DNA from 3 places in the Nonomuraea sp. NPDC049400 genome. Region 2 is predicted to be linked to each of the others. Evidence: riboswitches for the same ligand, from Rfam matches in the RefSeq annotation. Region 2 holds a riboswitch; each other region holds the start of a gene.

What was found. Region 2 has a riboswitch for thiamine pyrophosphate ahead of tenA (thiaminase II). Riboswitches for the same ligand answer to the same signal wherever they lie in the genome.
Region 1: it holds a riboswitch for thiamine pyrophosphate, as region 2 does, so the genes downstream of both, ACIBVN_RS22575 (purine-cytosine permease family protein) here and tenA (thiaminase II) in region 2, are expected to answer to the same signal.
Region 3: it holds a riboswitch for thiamine pyrophosphate, as region 2 does, so the genes downstream of both, thiO (glycine oxidase ThiO) here and tenA (thiaminase II) in region 2, are expected to answer to the same signal.

Annotation. Positions count from the first base shown of each region.
Region 1 covers NZ_JBITMP010000013.1:189,351-193,640, forward strand. Annotated here, with positions in the region: gene ACIBVN_RS22570 (methylated-DNA--[protein]-cysteine S-methyltransferase) at 10-582, shown strand; gene ACIBVN_RS22575 (purine-cytosine permease family protein) at 548-1,879, opposite strand; TPP riboswitch at 1,869-1,985, opposite strand; gene ACIBVN_RS22580 (rhodanese-like domain-containing protein) at 2,060-2,383, opposite strand; gene ACIBVN_RS22585 (winged helix-turn-helix transcriptional regulator) at 2,380-2,814, opposite strand; gene ACIBVN_RS22590 (MFS transporter) at 2,891-4,290, shown strand, end outside.
Region 2 covers NZ_JBITMP010000045.1:13,464-17,753, forward strand. Annotated here, with positions in the region: gene ACIBVN_RS45400 (amidohydrolase) at 1-501, opposite strand, end outside; gene ACIBVN_RS45405 (MarR family winged helix-turn-helix transcriptional regulator) at 573-1,049, opposite strand; gene ACIBVN_RS45410 (MFS transporter) at 1,187-2,434, shown strand; TPP riboswitch at 2,486-2,581, shown strand; gene tenA (thiaminase II) at 2,573-3,256, shown strand; gene ACIBVN_RS45420 (BTAD domain-containing putative transcriptional regulator) at 3,267-4,290, opposite strand, start outside.
Region 3 covers NZ_JBITMP010000006.1:273,824-278,113, forward strand. Annotated here, with positions in the region: gene thiE (thiamine phosphate synthase) at 1-272, opposite strand, end outside; gene ACIBVN_RS11265 (Rv2175c family DNA-binding protein) at 250-624, opposite strand; gene ACIBVN_RS11270 (NAD(P)/FAD-dependent oxidoreductase) at 655-1,824, opposite strand; TPP riboswitch at 1,879-1,995, shown strand; gene thiO (glycine oxidase ThiO) at 1,985-3,082, shown strand; gene thiS (sulfur carrier protein ThiS) at 3,079-3,279, shown strand; gene ACIBVN_RS11285 (thiazole synthase) at 3,272-4,027, shown strand; gene pknB (Stk1 family PASTA domain-containing Ser/Thr kinase) at 4,139-4,290, shown strand, end outside.

The DNA.
Region 1 (4,290 bases), on a different contig from region 2:
GTGGGTGCCATGTCGAGTGGCGATCTCGATGCCTTGTTGCGGGTGACCTCCAGCACCTATCGAGGCGAGACGCCCCCCGACATCGCCTTCGGCACCTATGACGGCGCCGTGGGCAGGCTGGTGCTCGCGGTGACGGGCAAGGGCATCGTGGCGTGCAGCTTCGAGCCGGAGAACAGTGTGTTCGCGCTGCTCACGAGGCATGTGGGCACGTTCATCGGGCCGGACGCGCGCCGGCTCGACCCGGTGCGCAGGGAGCTGGACGCATACTTCTCGGGCCGCCTGCGGGCTTTCGCCACGCCGGTCAACCTGACGCTGGCCACGCCGTTCGCCCGTACGGTGCTGCAGAAGACGACGGCGGTCCCGTACGGCACGACGACCACGCTGGAGGAGATCGGCGCGAGCATCGGCAGGCCCCGCGCGCTGCGGGCGATCGGCAACGCGCTGGCCTCCAACCCCGTGTGCGTGATCGTGCCGTGCCACCGGGTGGTGCGCGAGGACGGCGGGCTCGGCGACTACGCGGGCGGCCCCACGGCCAAGCAGCACCTGCTCAACGTCGAGAAGCGCGCGTCAACGAGCCGATGAGCAGCGCCACCAGCGCGGCCACGACGGCGGCGCCGAGCGCGCCGTTCATCCACGGCTGCCGGGTGAAGCCGATGGCCTCGCGGGCCGACTGCCAGAAGGCGTCCCACTTCGGGACCGTGGGCGTGGAGGTCGTCAGCCAGTACGCGACGAAGCCGAGGGCCCACGGCACCAGCCTCGACCAGCGCGAGGGCGCGTTCTCCTCGGTGTTCCAGCCGCGCGAGCCGCCGAGCACGAAGTAGTCCACGGCCAGCACCGCGAACATCGGCACGAACACCGCCCCGATCACCCCCAGGAACGCCCCGTACGAGGTGACGTCCACGAACAGGGCGATCACGACGGTCAGCACGCCGATGGCGGTGGAGAAGATGCGCCGGTCCACGCGCGGCATCAGGTTCTGCAGCGAGACCGTGGTGGAGTAGACGTTGGCGAACGACTGGTCCGTCTCGCGCAGCACCAGGATCGCGAAGAACAGCGCGCCCAGCGGCACCGCGACGAACGGGCCGAACACCGACGTCCCATCGGCCAGCACCGCGTCCGCCCCCGCCATCGCCACCGCGTAGACGCCCAGCCCCAGGCAGGCCACCTGCGCCAGCGTGTACCCGCCGACCACGCCGGTGAACGCGGCCCCGCTCGACCTGGAGTGCCGGGCGAAGTCTGCCGCCATCGGCACCCACGACACCGACAGCGCGATCACGTAGTCGACAGCCGGGGCGAACGCCGTCCAGGACCCGCCGGTGTGCACGGGCGCCCGGGTCAGGAAGAACCAGGCGAACCACACCAGCGACACGATCACGCCGATGGTGACGTACCGCCGCAGGATCCGCACCGACCCGAGCGGCCAGATCGTGAGCGCGGTGGTCAGCGCTCCGGCCACGATCACCCACACCGCGTACGGCACCGCGCCGAAGATCGCGCCGGCGGCCTTGGCGATGACCCACAGCTCGAACGCGCCCCAGCCGATCATCTGCACGATGTTCAGCACCGTGGGCACGTACGAGACCCTCGCCCCGAACAGCCCTCGCAGCAGCACCATCGAGGGCTGCCCAGTCCGGGTGCCCGGGATGGCGGACAGGCCGACCATGGCCGTGCCGATCAGGCTGCCCACCACGACGGCCACCAGCGCGGCGGCCAGGCTGAGTGGGGCGCCGCCGAGCGGGTCGAGCAGGAGCAGCGCTCCGGAGAAGCCCAGGAGGCTCACGCCGAGGTTCGCCCAGAGCGCACCCTGGTCGAGCACGCCCAGGGTCTTCGGCGGCCTGCCCTCGAGGGTCAGGGGAACTTCGTCGGCGACATGCGTCATCGCACACTCCCTACGCCGGCATTACCCGGACAGGTTCAGGCGGTCGGCAGCGGATCGTGTGCTGCCCTCTCAGCCCGGTGAACCCCGAGCTCCCGCGACGATCTGAAGTTGGCGCCCTCATCATGCCCTAGTGGCGGCAGAAACGCCACAGGGAGGCTTTACGCGTGCTTTGAGAAGATTTTAGGCCACGAAAGGCGTCTGCCCCGTCTCGCTGACCATCGGGCGACGCGCGAACTCCCACGACTGCATGCCGCCACCGACGTTGACCGCGTCGCGCCCGAGCTGGTTGAGCCACGCCGCGACCTGCAGGGACCGGCCGCCGACCCGGCAGACGACGTAGACCGTCCGGTCGCCGGGCACCTCGTCGACCCGCCCTTGGATCTGGGTCATGGGGATGTGGACTGCCTCCGGCGCGTGCCCGGCGACCCACTCGTCCTGCTCTCGGACGTCGAGCAGGTAGGCGTCGTCGGGAACGGCACTGGCTTCGATCTCAGGAACGGTCATGACTCCATCATCTCGCGCCTCTCGTCGTAGGCGGCACGCGCTTCTGCGATCTCCCGCTGGTGCTCCTCCGTCCAGGTGACCAGCGCCTTTATGGTCTGGTGCAGCGTACGGCCGAGCGGCGTCAGCGCGTAGTCGACCCTGGGCGGCACGACGGGGTGGACCGTGCGGCTGACCAGACCGTCGCGCTCGAGCTGGCGCAGGGTCACGCTGAGCATGCGCTGGCTGACGCCGTCGATCTCGCGGCGGAGCTGGGTGAAGCGCAGGCTCTGGCAGTCGAGCAGGGCGATCACCAGCAGCGACCACTTGTCCGCGATGCGGTCGAGTATCTGGCGGACCTCGCAGTCCTCGCGGGCGTCCCACTGGCGAACGTCGTAGTCGGCTTCCACGGTGCTGTCGCAGTAACCGAGTGATTTTGAAGTGCCTTCTTCCATGACATTCCATGTTCGCTGATGATGTGTCCGGTTACAAGAGAGAACCGACATGCCTAGAAGTAACCGGGAGTTTGTCATGCCTGCTCGCTCTTGGGGCGTGCTGATTGTTTTGTGCGGAGCCATCTTTCTCGAGGGCATCGACGTGGCCATGCTCAACGTCGCCCTCCCGTCCATCAGGGCCGACCTGGGGCTGTCAACGGGGGTGCTGAGCGGGGTCGTGAGCGCGTACGTGCTCGGCTACGGCGGCTTCATGCTGCTCGGCGGCCGGGCGGCCGACCTGCTGGGCCGGCGGCGGATGTTCCTGCTCTGGCTGGGGGTGTTCCTGGCCTTCTCCGGGCTCGGCGGATTCGCTCATGAGGGGTGGGTGCTGCTGGTGGCCAGGTTCGTCACGGGGGTGGCCGCCGCGTTCATGACCCCGGCCGGGCTCTCCCTGCTCACCACGACCTTCCCGGAGGGCCCACGGCGCAACCGGGCCCTGCTCATCTACGCCGGCACGGCGGCGGGCGGCTTCGCGCTCGGGCTGGTGATCGGCGGCCTGCTGACCGCGTTCGGCTGGCGCTGGGTCTTCTTCGCGCCCGTCCTGCTGTCGCTGGTGATCCTCCTCGCCGCGATCCCCCTGCTCAAGGAGTCCCCCTCCGAGTCTCGCGGCGGCGGCTTCGACATGGCGGGCGCTCTGAGCGTCACGGGCGCGATGATGCTGCTGGTCTACGGGGTGGTACGCCTCGAGCACCCGTCCGACGGCTGGCCGCTGACGGCGGCCGCCTTCCTCGGTGGCCTGGCGCTGCTCGGGACCTTCGTGGCCGTGGAACGCCGCTCCCCCCACCCCCTGGTCCGCCTGGGCATACTCAGGTCGGGCGCCCTCGTCCGGGCGAACGTGATGGCCGCCCTGCTCACCGCCTCGTTCTTCGGCTTCCAGTTCCTGGTCACGCTCTATCTGCAGGAGCTGCGCGGCTGGTCCACCATCCAGACGGGCCTCGCCCTGCTGGCGGCCGCCGCCGACGTGGTCCTCGCCCCGACGCTCACGCCGTGGCTGGTCAACCGGTACGGCAACGCCAAGGTCGTCATGGGCGGCCTGCTGTCGGGGCTGCTGGCGTACGCGCTCTTCCTCGGGGTGGGGCTCGACTGGACGTACGCGGCCATGCTGCCCTCGATGCTGCTGATCGGCCTGATGTTCGCCTTCGTCTACGGCCCGCTCACGATCGTGGCTACGGACGGCATCGCGGCGGAGGAGCAGGGGCTGGCGAGCGGTCTCATCAACACGTCGTTCCAGTTCGGCGCGGCCCTGGGACTGTCGATGGTCACGGCGGTCAACGTGGCGGCCCTGGGCGACGGGACCACGGCGGAGGCCGGCCTCACGGCGCTGCGCACGGCCCTGGCGGTCCCGGTGACGGCCACCCTGCTGGGCGCGGTGGTGGCGGCGATCGGCCTGCGCAGGCGCACGGGGACCCGGGAGGCGGACCGGGTGCCGATCGGCGC
Region 2 (4,290 bases):
GCCGGTCCGCTCGAACAGCCCGTCGTCCACCATGGCCTGCGCCCCGGCGGCGATCTCCTCCGCCGGCTGGAACAGCGCCACGAGCGTGCCCCGCCACTGCTCCCTTCCTGCCGCCAGCAGCTGGGCGGCGCCGCTCAGGCACGTCACGTGCATGTCGTGGCCGCAGGCGTGCATGAGCGGCACGCCGTCGGGCGAGGTGGCGGTGCTCGCGTACGGCAGGCCGGTCGCCTCCAGCACCGGCAGCGCGTCCATGTCGGCCCGCAGCGCCACGGTCGGGCCGTCGCCGTTGCGCAGCACGCCCGCCACGCCCGTGCCGCCGATGCCCGTGCTCACCTCGAACCCGGCCGCGCGGAGCCGCTCGGCCGCGATGCCCGCGGTGCGCTCCTCCTTGAAGGAGAGCTCGGGGTGGCGGTGCAGGTCACGGTAGAGCTCGGCGAGGTCGTCGAGCGCCGGGCCGTCCAGCCCGGCCATGATCTTGTCGATGGGGTCCTGGTCGCTCATGCCGGCATCCGTCCCGTGCGGTGATCTCTTCGACGAAGAGTACGCCGGGCGGCCTCGCGCTGCCCGGCGGGTCAGCGGTTGTGGGAGGCGGCGTCGCCCGGCTCCATGAAGACCTGCGGGACCTGGTTGTCCTCGACCACGCGGCCCAGCAGCCCGGCCAGCGCGACGCGCTCGTCCGCCGCCAGGCCCGAGGGGAGCTCGTCGATCCGGCGGCAGGTCTCGGTGTAGAACGACTCGACCAGCTCGCTGCCCTGCTCGGTGAGCGCCACCCGCACGGCGCGCCCGTCGCGCGGGTCGGGCTCGCGGCGCACCAGGCCGCGCTGGGCGCTGCGGTCGACCAGCTCGGTGAGGCTGGACTTGGCCAGGTGCAGGATCCCGCCCAGCTCGCTCATCCCGTACGGCTGCGCCATCAGCACGCACAGCAGCTGCCCCTGCTGCGAGGTGATGCCGTACTCGCGCGCCGACTCGGCGTACACGGCGCTGACCAGGAAGGAGGCGCGCACCAGCGCGGAGACGACCCCCATGTGCTCACCCGTTGCCTTGACCATGTCGCCGACCCCCGGATTGATTCGGAACGCGAACGATCAGTCTAGCAAGGCTGGAGTTCGGGGTAGGCGGCCCGCGAAGAAGGCGCCGCGGATGAATCCGGTTGCAGCGGGACCGGTGAGCCTGCTGAGGTACCTGCATGGACAGTGCCACTGAGCAGGTGCGACGGGCGAGGACAGGAAGAGACCGTACGATCCCCCGGCAACCGGCTCCATGGCACAGGCTGGCGGTGCTCGGCGCCCTGATGCTGGCCGCCCTCACCTTCAACACCGCGGAGAACCTGCCGGTCGGCCTCCTGGAGCTCATTTCCGAAGACCTGCAGGTGTCCCTGCCGGCGGTCGGTCTCCTGGTCACCGGTTACGGCGTGACGGTGGCCGTCGCATCGGTGCCGATCGCCCACGTCGTGCGGGCCGTGCCCCGGCGTCATGTGCTCACGGGACTGCTGGCCGCGCTCGTGGTGTCCAGTCTTGTCGCGGCGCTGGCCCCCTCGTACTGGCTGCTCCTGGCGGCGCGGCTGCTGACCGCGCTCGCCCAGGCGCTGTTCTGGGCCGTGATGGGGCCGGTCGCGGTGGGCCTGTTCGCGCCGGAGATCCGGGGGCGGGTGGTCGGGGCGTTGTCCGTCGCTGGTTCGCTCGCTCTCGTGCTCGGCGTTCCCGCTGGGACCTGGCTGGGCCAGCAGAGCAACTGGCAGGTGCCCGTCGCCCTGCTGGCGGCTCTGGGGCTGGTCTCTCTGGTGACGATCGCCGTTCTGCTGCCGACTTCGCGTCCGGAGGAAGAGCCCGCCGCCTACGCGGCCAGTCCCGACGTGTGGCGGTTCTGGACGGTGCTGGCGGCCGGGACCTTGTCCGCCACCGGGGCGTTCACGGGATACACCTACATCGTGACGTTCCTGGGCGAGGTGAGCGGGTTCTCCCCGGGCACGGTCAGCGCCCTGTTCCTGGTTTTCGGTGTCGCGTGTCTGGCCGGGGTGAGCGTCACCGGGGCGTTCCTGGACCGCTTTCCGCAGTCCGCGCTGGCCACCGCCGTGGCCACGCAGGCGGTGGGGATGCTCGGCCTGTACGCGTTCGGCGCTCATCCCGTATTGGCGGTGGTGTTCCTGGTATTGATGGGCGGTGCACTCGGGCCGGTGTTCATGACCACGCAGAACGCGATGCTGCACTGCGCCCCGGGCCGCACGGACATCGCTCTCGCCGCGAACTCCGGTGCCTACAACGCCGGCATCGCGGCGGGTGCCGCGCTTGGGGGGCTGGTCCTGCCGCTCGCCGGTGTACGGGGCACCTTCCTCGCTGGTGGGCTGCTGACCGCCGGGTCGTGCGCGGCCCTGCTCGGCGGCGAACTGCTACGTGGGCGCCGTCGTCGACCAGGCGTCACCGCGATCATCGATTGAGCTGGAGTGCCGGTACGGCGAGCGCCGGTTGTCTCGCCGTCTGCTAGCGTTGCCCGCGACGCGGGGTGCCCGGCGCGCCGGGCTGAGATCACACCCGTCGAACCTGATCTAGTTCGCACTAGCGAAGGGACGTCATCGGTGACCTTCTCCGAGAAGATCTGGACGCGCACGGCCACGCTGCTCGAGGCGATCCACGACCACCCGTTCAACACCGCGCTGCGCGACGGCACCCTCGACCGGGACCGCTTCGCGTTCTACCTGGTCCAGGACGGGCGCTACCTGGTGGCGTACTCCAAGGTGCTCGCGACCGCCTCGGCCCGCGCCACCGACCCGGCCGACGCCGCGTTCTTCGCCCAGAGCGCGCACACGGCGCTGGTCGTCGAGCGCGGCCTGCACGCCGGCTACCTCCAGGAGTTCGGGCTGACGGCCGAGCAGACGGCGGGCATCGCCACCTCGCCGACCTGCCTGGCCTACTCCTCCTACCTCCAGGCCACGGCGCTCGCCGCCCCGCTGCCGGTGCTCGCCGCCGCCGTGCTGCCGTGCTTCTGGGTGTACCAGGACGTCGGCGCGGCGCTGCTCGAACGCACGGCGGGCGCCGCCGGGCACCCGTACCGGACCTGGATATCCACCTACTCCGACCCGTCCTTCGCGGCCTCGGTGGAGCAGGCCAAGGCGCTCGTGGACCGGCTGGCCGAGCTCGCCGACCCGGGGACGCGCCGGGCGATGGAGGAGGCGTTCTGCCGGGCCACCGAGTACGAGTGGATGTTCTGGGACAGCGCCTGGCGCCTCGAGACCTGGCCCACGGCGCGGTGGCTCGCCTGACACCCCGCCGTCACGCGAACGAGTCGCTGAGCTCCCTGCGCAGCTCGAGGGCCTGGTGCAGGTAGTGCCGGGCCAGCGCGGCACGCCCGGACGAGCGGTAGAGCTCGCCCAGTGTCTGGTACGTGTCGGCCTCCCCGCTCCGGTCACCGAGCTGCTGGAAGATCACCAGCGAGCGCTCCAGCTGGTCGGAGCCGTCCAGCCGGTCGCCCCTGGCCACCTGGAGCCCGCCGAGGTTCCGCATCGCGTACGCGCCGCAGTGCCGGTCCCCGAGCGACTCGAAGATGTCCAGCGCGTGCCCCTGGTAGCGCATGGCCCGCTCGGACTCGGCGACCAGGTCGTACAGGCGGCCGAGCTGTATCGACACGCAGCCCTCGCGGTGGGCGTCGCCGAGCTCCTCGGCCAGCCGCAGCGCGTCCCCGAGCCATCGGGAGGCCTGGCGCACGTCACGCAGCGACAGGTAGACGCGCCCGATCGCCTGCCGCGCGTACGCCTCGCCGCTTTTGTCGCCGATGGCCAGGAACATGGCCAGCGCGTGCCTGAAGGACCCCAGCGCCCTGAGATGCCGGTTGGAGAACTGGTTGACCGCCGCCAGCCCGCAGATCGAGATCGCCTCGCTCCGGGTGTCGCCCAGCTCGTGGAAGATGGCCCGCGCCCGCCGGAACATCGCGCCGGCCTCGGCGTAGCGGTCCTGGTAGACGCAGACCTGAGCCAGGCCGCGGAGCATTGCCGCCTCGCCGTGGCGGTCGCCGGCCGCGCGGGCGCTGTCCAGGGCGATCCGGTGCGTGGCCTGCCACTCGTCCAGGAGGCAGTGCAGGTCGAAGTACGGGACCAGCGTCGCGGCCAGCCCCCACGCGGACTGGGCCAGGCCCGCACCGGCGGCCAGCCGTACCGCCTCCACGAGGGACTCCCGCTCGGCGTCGAACCACGACATGGGCTCGGCGGTCAGGCGGCCGAGGGTCTCCCGCGCCAGGCTCCAGCGGGGCGCCCCGTGGGACGTCAGCCCGAACAGGGTCGTCGGCAGCCGCGTGGCGGCG
Region 3 (4,290 bases), on a different contig from region 2:
TCCTGCCCCAGGTGGAGCACGTCGGGACGGGCGGCGTAGGCGATGTCCGCCCGGTCGTTGACGGCCAGCAGTTTGCCGTGCCGGTCGCAGGCGTCGCGGAAGACTTCGAGGAGCGCGAGTTCTTCGCGTGCCTCCAGGCCCTTCTCCCGCAGCTGGATGATGTCCACGCCGCCGGCCAGCACCGAATCGAGGAACTCTGCCAGGTCGCCGCGGTCGCGCCGGCCGTCGGTGCAGAGGTAGAGGCGCGCCTCAGAAAGCGAGGGCTTGGGCACGCCGCTTGACCTCGGTGTGACGGCCGGCCTTGATCGCCTCGATGGGCGACCCGGGCAGGGAGTCGTCAGGGGTGAAGAGCCAGCGCAGCGACTCGACATCGTCGTAGCCGGCGTCCTGCAACACGGTCAGTGTGCCGGGCAGGCCCTTCATCACGTCCTTTCCGTCGAGGAACACCGCAGGCACCTGCGGCCCGCCGCTGCCCCGGCGCACGCCGAGCAGCTTGTGGTCCTTGAGGAGTTGCTTGGCCCGCCCGATCGAAAGCTCCAGGCGCGAGGCCACTTCGGGGAGAGTGAGCCACTCGGCTACGAGCTGGTCGGTCTCCCGGTCGATCTGTGCAACAGAAAGCGTCACGAAACCACAACTACCACATGGCGTGCTTGCTCAAACAACACAATCCCGTAGAGGGACATCTGGATCTACCAGGCGTTCCACGTCGAGACGGTGTCCCGCGTCGATGATTCTGCGCCCCTGTACGAGGTCCCGCGGCCGGTCCACGGCGAGCACCGCCGCGGCGACGTCGTCTGCCGTGAGCCAGACGGCCGACCACTTGCCCTCCGGGTCGCCGCGGTAGACGAGCCGCTCCCCCGCCGGATGATGGCCCGCGTACTGCACCATGTGCCCGAACTGCTCCGACCAGAAGTACGGAACGGGATCGTAGGCCACGTCCTCGCCCAGCAGGCTCGCGGCGGCGACCTCGGGGGCGTTGAGCGCGGTGTCCCAGTGCTCCACCCTGAGCCTGGTCTGCCAGCGACGTGACCACCAGGCGGCGCAGTCGCCGACGGCGACCGTGTTGGGCAGCGAGGCACGCAGGTGCTCGTCCACGACCACGCCGTTGTGCAGGTCGATGTCGGCGCCGGTGAGCCATTCGACGGCCGGCCGCACGCCGATGCCCGTGACGACCACGTGGGCCGCCACGAACTCGCCGCCGACCAGGCGGACTCCGCCCTCGTCCACGGAGTCGACCATGGTGCCGAGCCGCAGGTCGATGTCGTCGTACCAGCGCTGGGTGCGGGCCCCGATCTCGGCGCCGACGGCGGTCGCGAGCGGCGCCGGGCCCGCCTCGATGACGGTCACCGCGCATCCGGCGCGGCGGGCGGCGGTGGCCACCTCGGCGCCGATCCAGCCCGCGCCGATGACCGCGACGCGGGCGCCCGGGACGAGCATGGCCCTGAGCTCGTGGGCGTCGTCGAGCGTGCGCAGCACGTGCTGGGGACCGTCGCCGGGCAGCCTGATCGGCTCGGCCCCGGTGGCGATGACCAGCCCGTCGTAGCCCACCTCGCCCTCGGTCGTCTCCACGACGCCCGCGCGCAGCGACTTGGCGCTGACGCCGGGGCGGAAGTCCACGTCGATCGCGGCCAGGTCGGTGCCGACGTAGCTGGTGTCGGCGTCGCCGAACAGCACGGCCTTGGACAGCGGCGGGCGGTCGTAGGGGCGATGGCGCTCCTCACCGATCAGCGTGATCCTTCCGCCGAATCCCCGCCCCCGCAGCGCTTCCACGGTGCGCACCCCGGCCAGGCCGGCTCCTACCACCACGACATGATTCACGTTCATGACCATAACGGAGGGCGGTGCCGGGCCGTCGCGGCGAGGCCGTAGGCTGGGGACGAAAAGACGCGCGGGAGTCCGGCCGTAACCGGGCTGAGAGGAAGGCTTCACCGGGCCTTCGACCGCAAGACACCTGATCCGGATCATGCCGGCGAAGGGAGCGCGGATGGATGTGATCGTGGGCGGCGGGGTCGTCGGGCTCTCCGTGGCCTGGCGGCTGGCTCGCGACGGACGACCTGTCACCCTGGTTGACCCCGCCCCGGCCTCGGGCGCCTCGCACGCGGCCGCGGGGATGCTGGCGCCGGTCAGCGAGGTCGCCTACACCGAGGTGCCGCTGCTGCGGCTGGGTGTGGCGTCGCTGCGCCGCTGGCCCGCCTTCGCCGCCGAGCTGGCCGCCGACGCGGGGCTGGCCGGCACCGAGGCCCTGGATCTGCGCTCCGACGGGACGCTCGACGTGGCGTTCGGGGCGGACGACCTGGCGGCGCTGGACGAGCTGGCCACGTACATGGAGAAGCTGGAGCTGCCCGTCGAGCGGCTGAGCGGGCGCGAGTGCCGCCGGCTGGAGCCCATGCTCGCCCCCTCCGTGCGGGGCGGGCTGCTGGCCCCCCGCGACGCCTGGGTGGACCCGCGCCGGGTGACGGCGGCGCTGCTCGCCGCCCTCGACCGGCTGGGAGTCCCGCTGGTGCGCTCGCGCGTCGGCGAGCTGCTGCGCGACGGCGACCGGGTCACCGGGGTGCTCCTCGGCGAGGGCGCCGAGATGCGGGCGGAGCGGGTCGTCCTGGCGGCCGGGGCGTGGAGCGCCGGGCTGGCGGAGGTGCCGGTGCGGCCGGTCAAGGGGCAGATCATGCGGTTGCGTTCCCCGCAGCCGCTGCTCACCCGCTGCGTACGCGGCACCGTGCACGGCACGCCGGTCTACCTCGTCCCCCGGGGCGACGGCGAGCTGGTGGTCGGGGCGACCCAGGAGGAGATGGGGTTCGACACCCGGGTGACCGCGGGCGGTCTGTACGAGCTGCTGCGGGACGCCAGGGAGCTGGTGCCGGGCGTCACCGAGCTGGAGGTCGCCGACGTGGTGGCCGGGCTGCGGCCGGGCACGCCGGACAACCTGCCGGTCATCGGCCCGAGCGGCACGCCCGGGCTCGCGCTGGCCACCGGCCACCATCGGGGCGGCGTGCTGCTGGCCCCGCTGACGGCCGACATCCTGCTGGGCGAAGAGGGCGAGCTGGCGGCATTGTGCGCGCCTGGAAGGTTTCGGGAAATTTCATGATTGTGACGATCAACGGGGCCGTGCACGAGGTGACCGACGGCATGACCGTGGCGCAGGCCGTACGCAGATTGACCTCGGCCACCACCGGCGTGGCCGTGGCCGTGAACGACGAGGTGGTCACGCGGAGCTCGTGGGAGACGACGGCGCTCGGCGAGCATGACCGGGTGGAGGTTCTGACGGCGGTGCAAGGTGGATGATCTGATCATCGCCGGGGAGAAGTTCGCTTCCCGGCTCATCATGGGGACCGGCGGCGCGCCCTCGCTGGAGGTGCTCGACCAGGCGCTGGCCGCGTCCGGCACCGAGCTGACCACGGTGGCCATGCGGCGGCTCGACCCGAACGCCCGCGGCTCGGTCCTCGACGTGCTGCGCAAGCGGGACATCAAGGTGCTGCCCAACACGGCCGGCTGCTTCACCGCGGGCGAGGCCGTGCTGACGGCGCGGCTGGCCAGGGAGGCGCTCGGCACGAACTGGGTCAAGCTCGAGGTCATCGCCGACGAGCGGACACTGCTGCCCGATCCGATCGAGACGTTCGACGCGGCCGAGCGGCTGGTGGCCGACGGGTTCGTGGTGCTGCCGTACATCGGGGACGATCCCGCGCTGGCGCGCAGGCTGGAGCAGGCGGGGTGCGCGGCCGTGATGCCGCTGGGCGCGCCGATCGGCTCGGGCCTCGGCATCCGCAACCCGCACAACATCGAGCTGATCGTCGAGGCCGCCTCGGTGCCGGTGGTGCTCGACGCCGGCATCGGCACGGCCAGCGACGCGGCGCTGGCGATGGAGCTGGGCTGCGACGCCGTGCTGCTGGCCACGGCGGTCACCAGGGCGCAGCGGCCCGACCTCATGGCGGCGGCCATGAAGGGGGCCGTGGCGGCGGGGCGGCTGGCCCGGCTCGCGGGCCGCATCCCGCGCAGGCGCTACGCGGAGGCGTCATCCCCGATGACCCCCTGAGGCGCGTGGGTGTCGTCACGCGGACGCGGGGGCGTTCCGCAGGGAACGTCTCCGCATCGGTTTCGGGCGGCAAGGCCCTGCGGGTGGTAAAACGCCCGTAAACTCAGCGGGGTGGATACGACGACTGCGGACCCCCTGGTCGGGCGACTCGTCGATGGCCGCTACCGCATCGAGAGCCGGATCGCCCGAGGCGGCATGGCGACCGTCTACCTCGCGCTGGACATCCGGCTGGACCGGACGGTGGCGCTGAAGGTCATGCACAG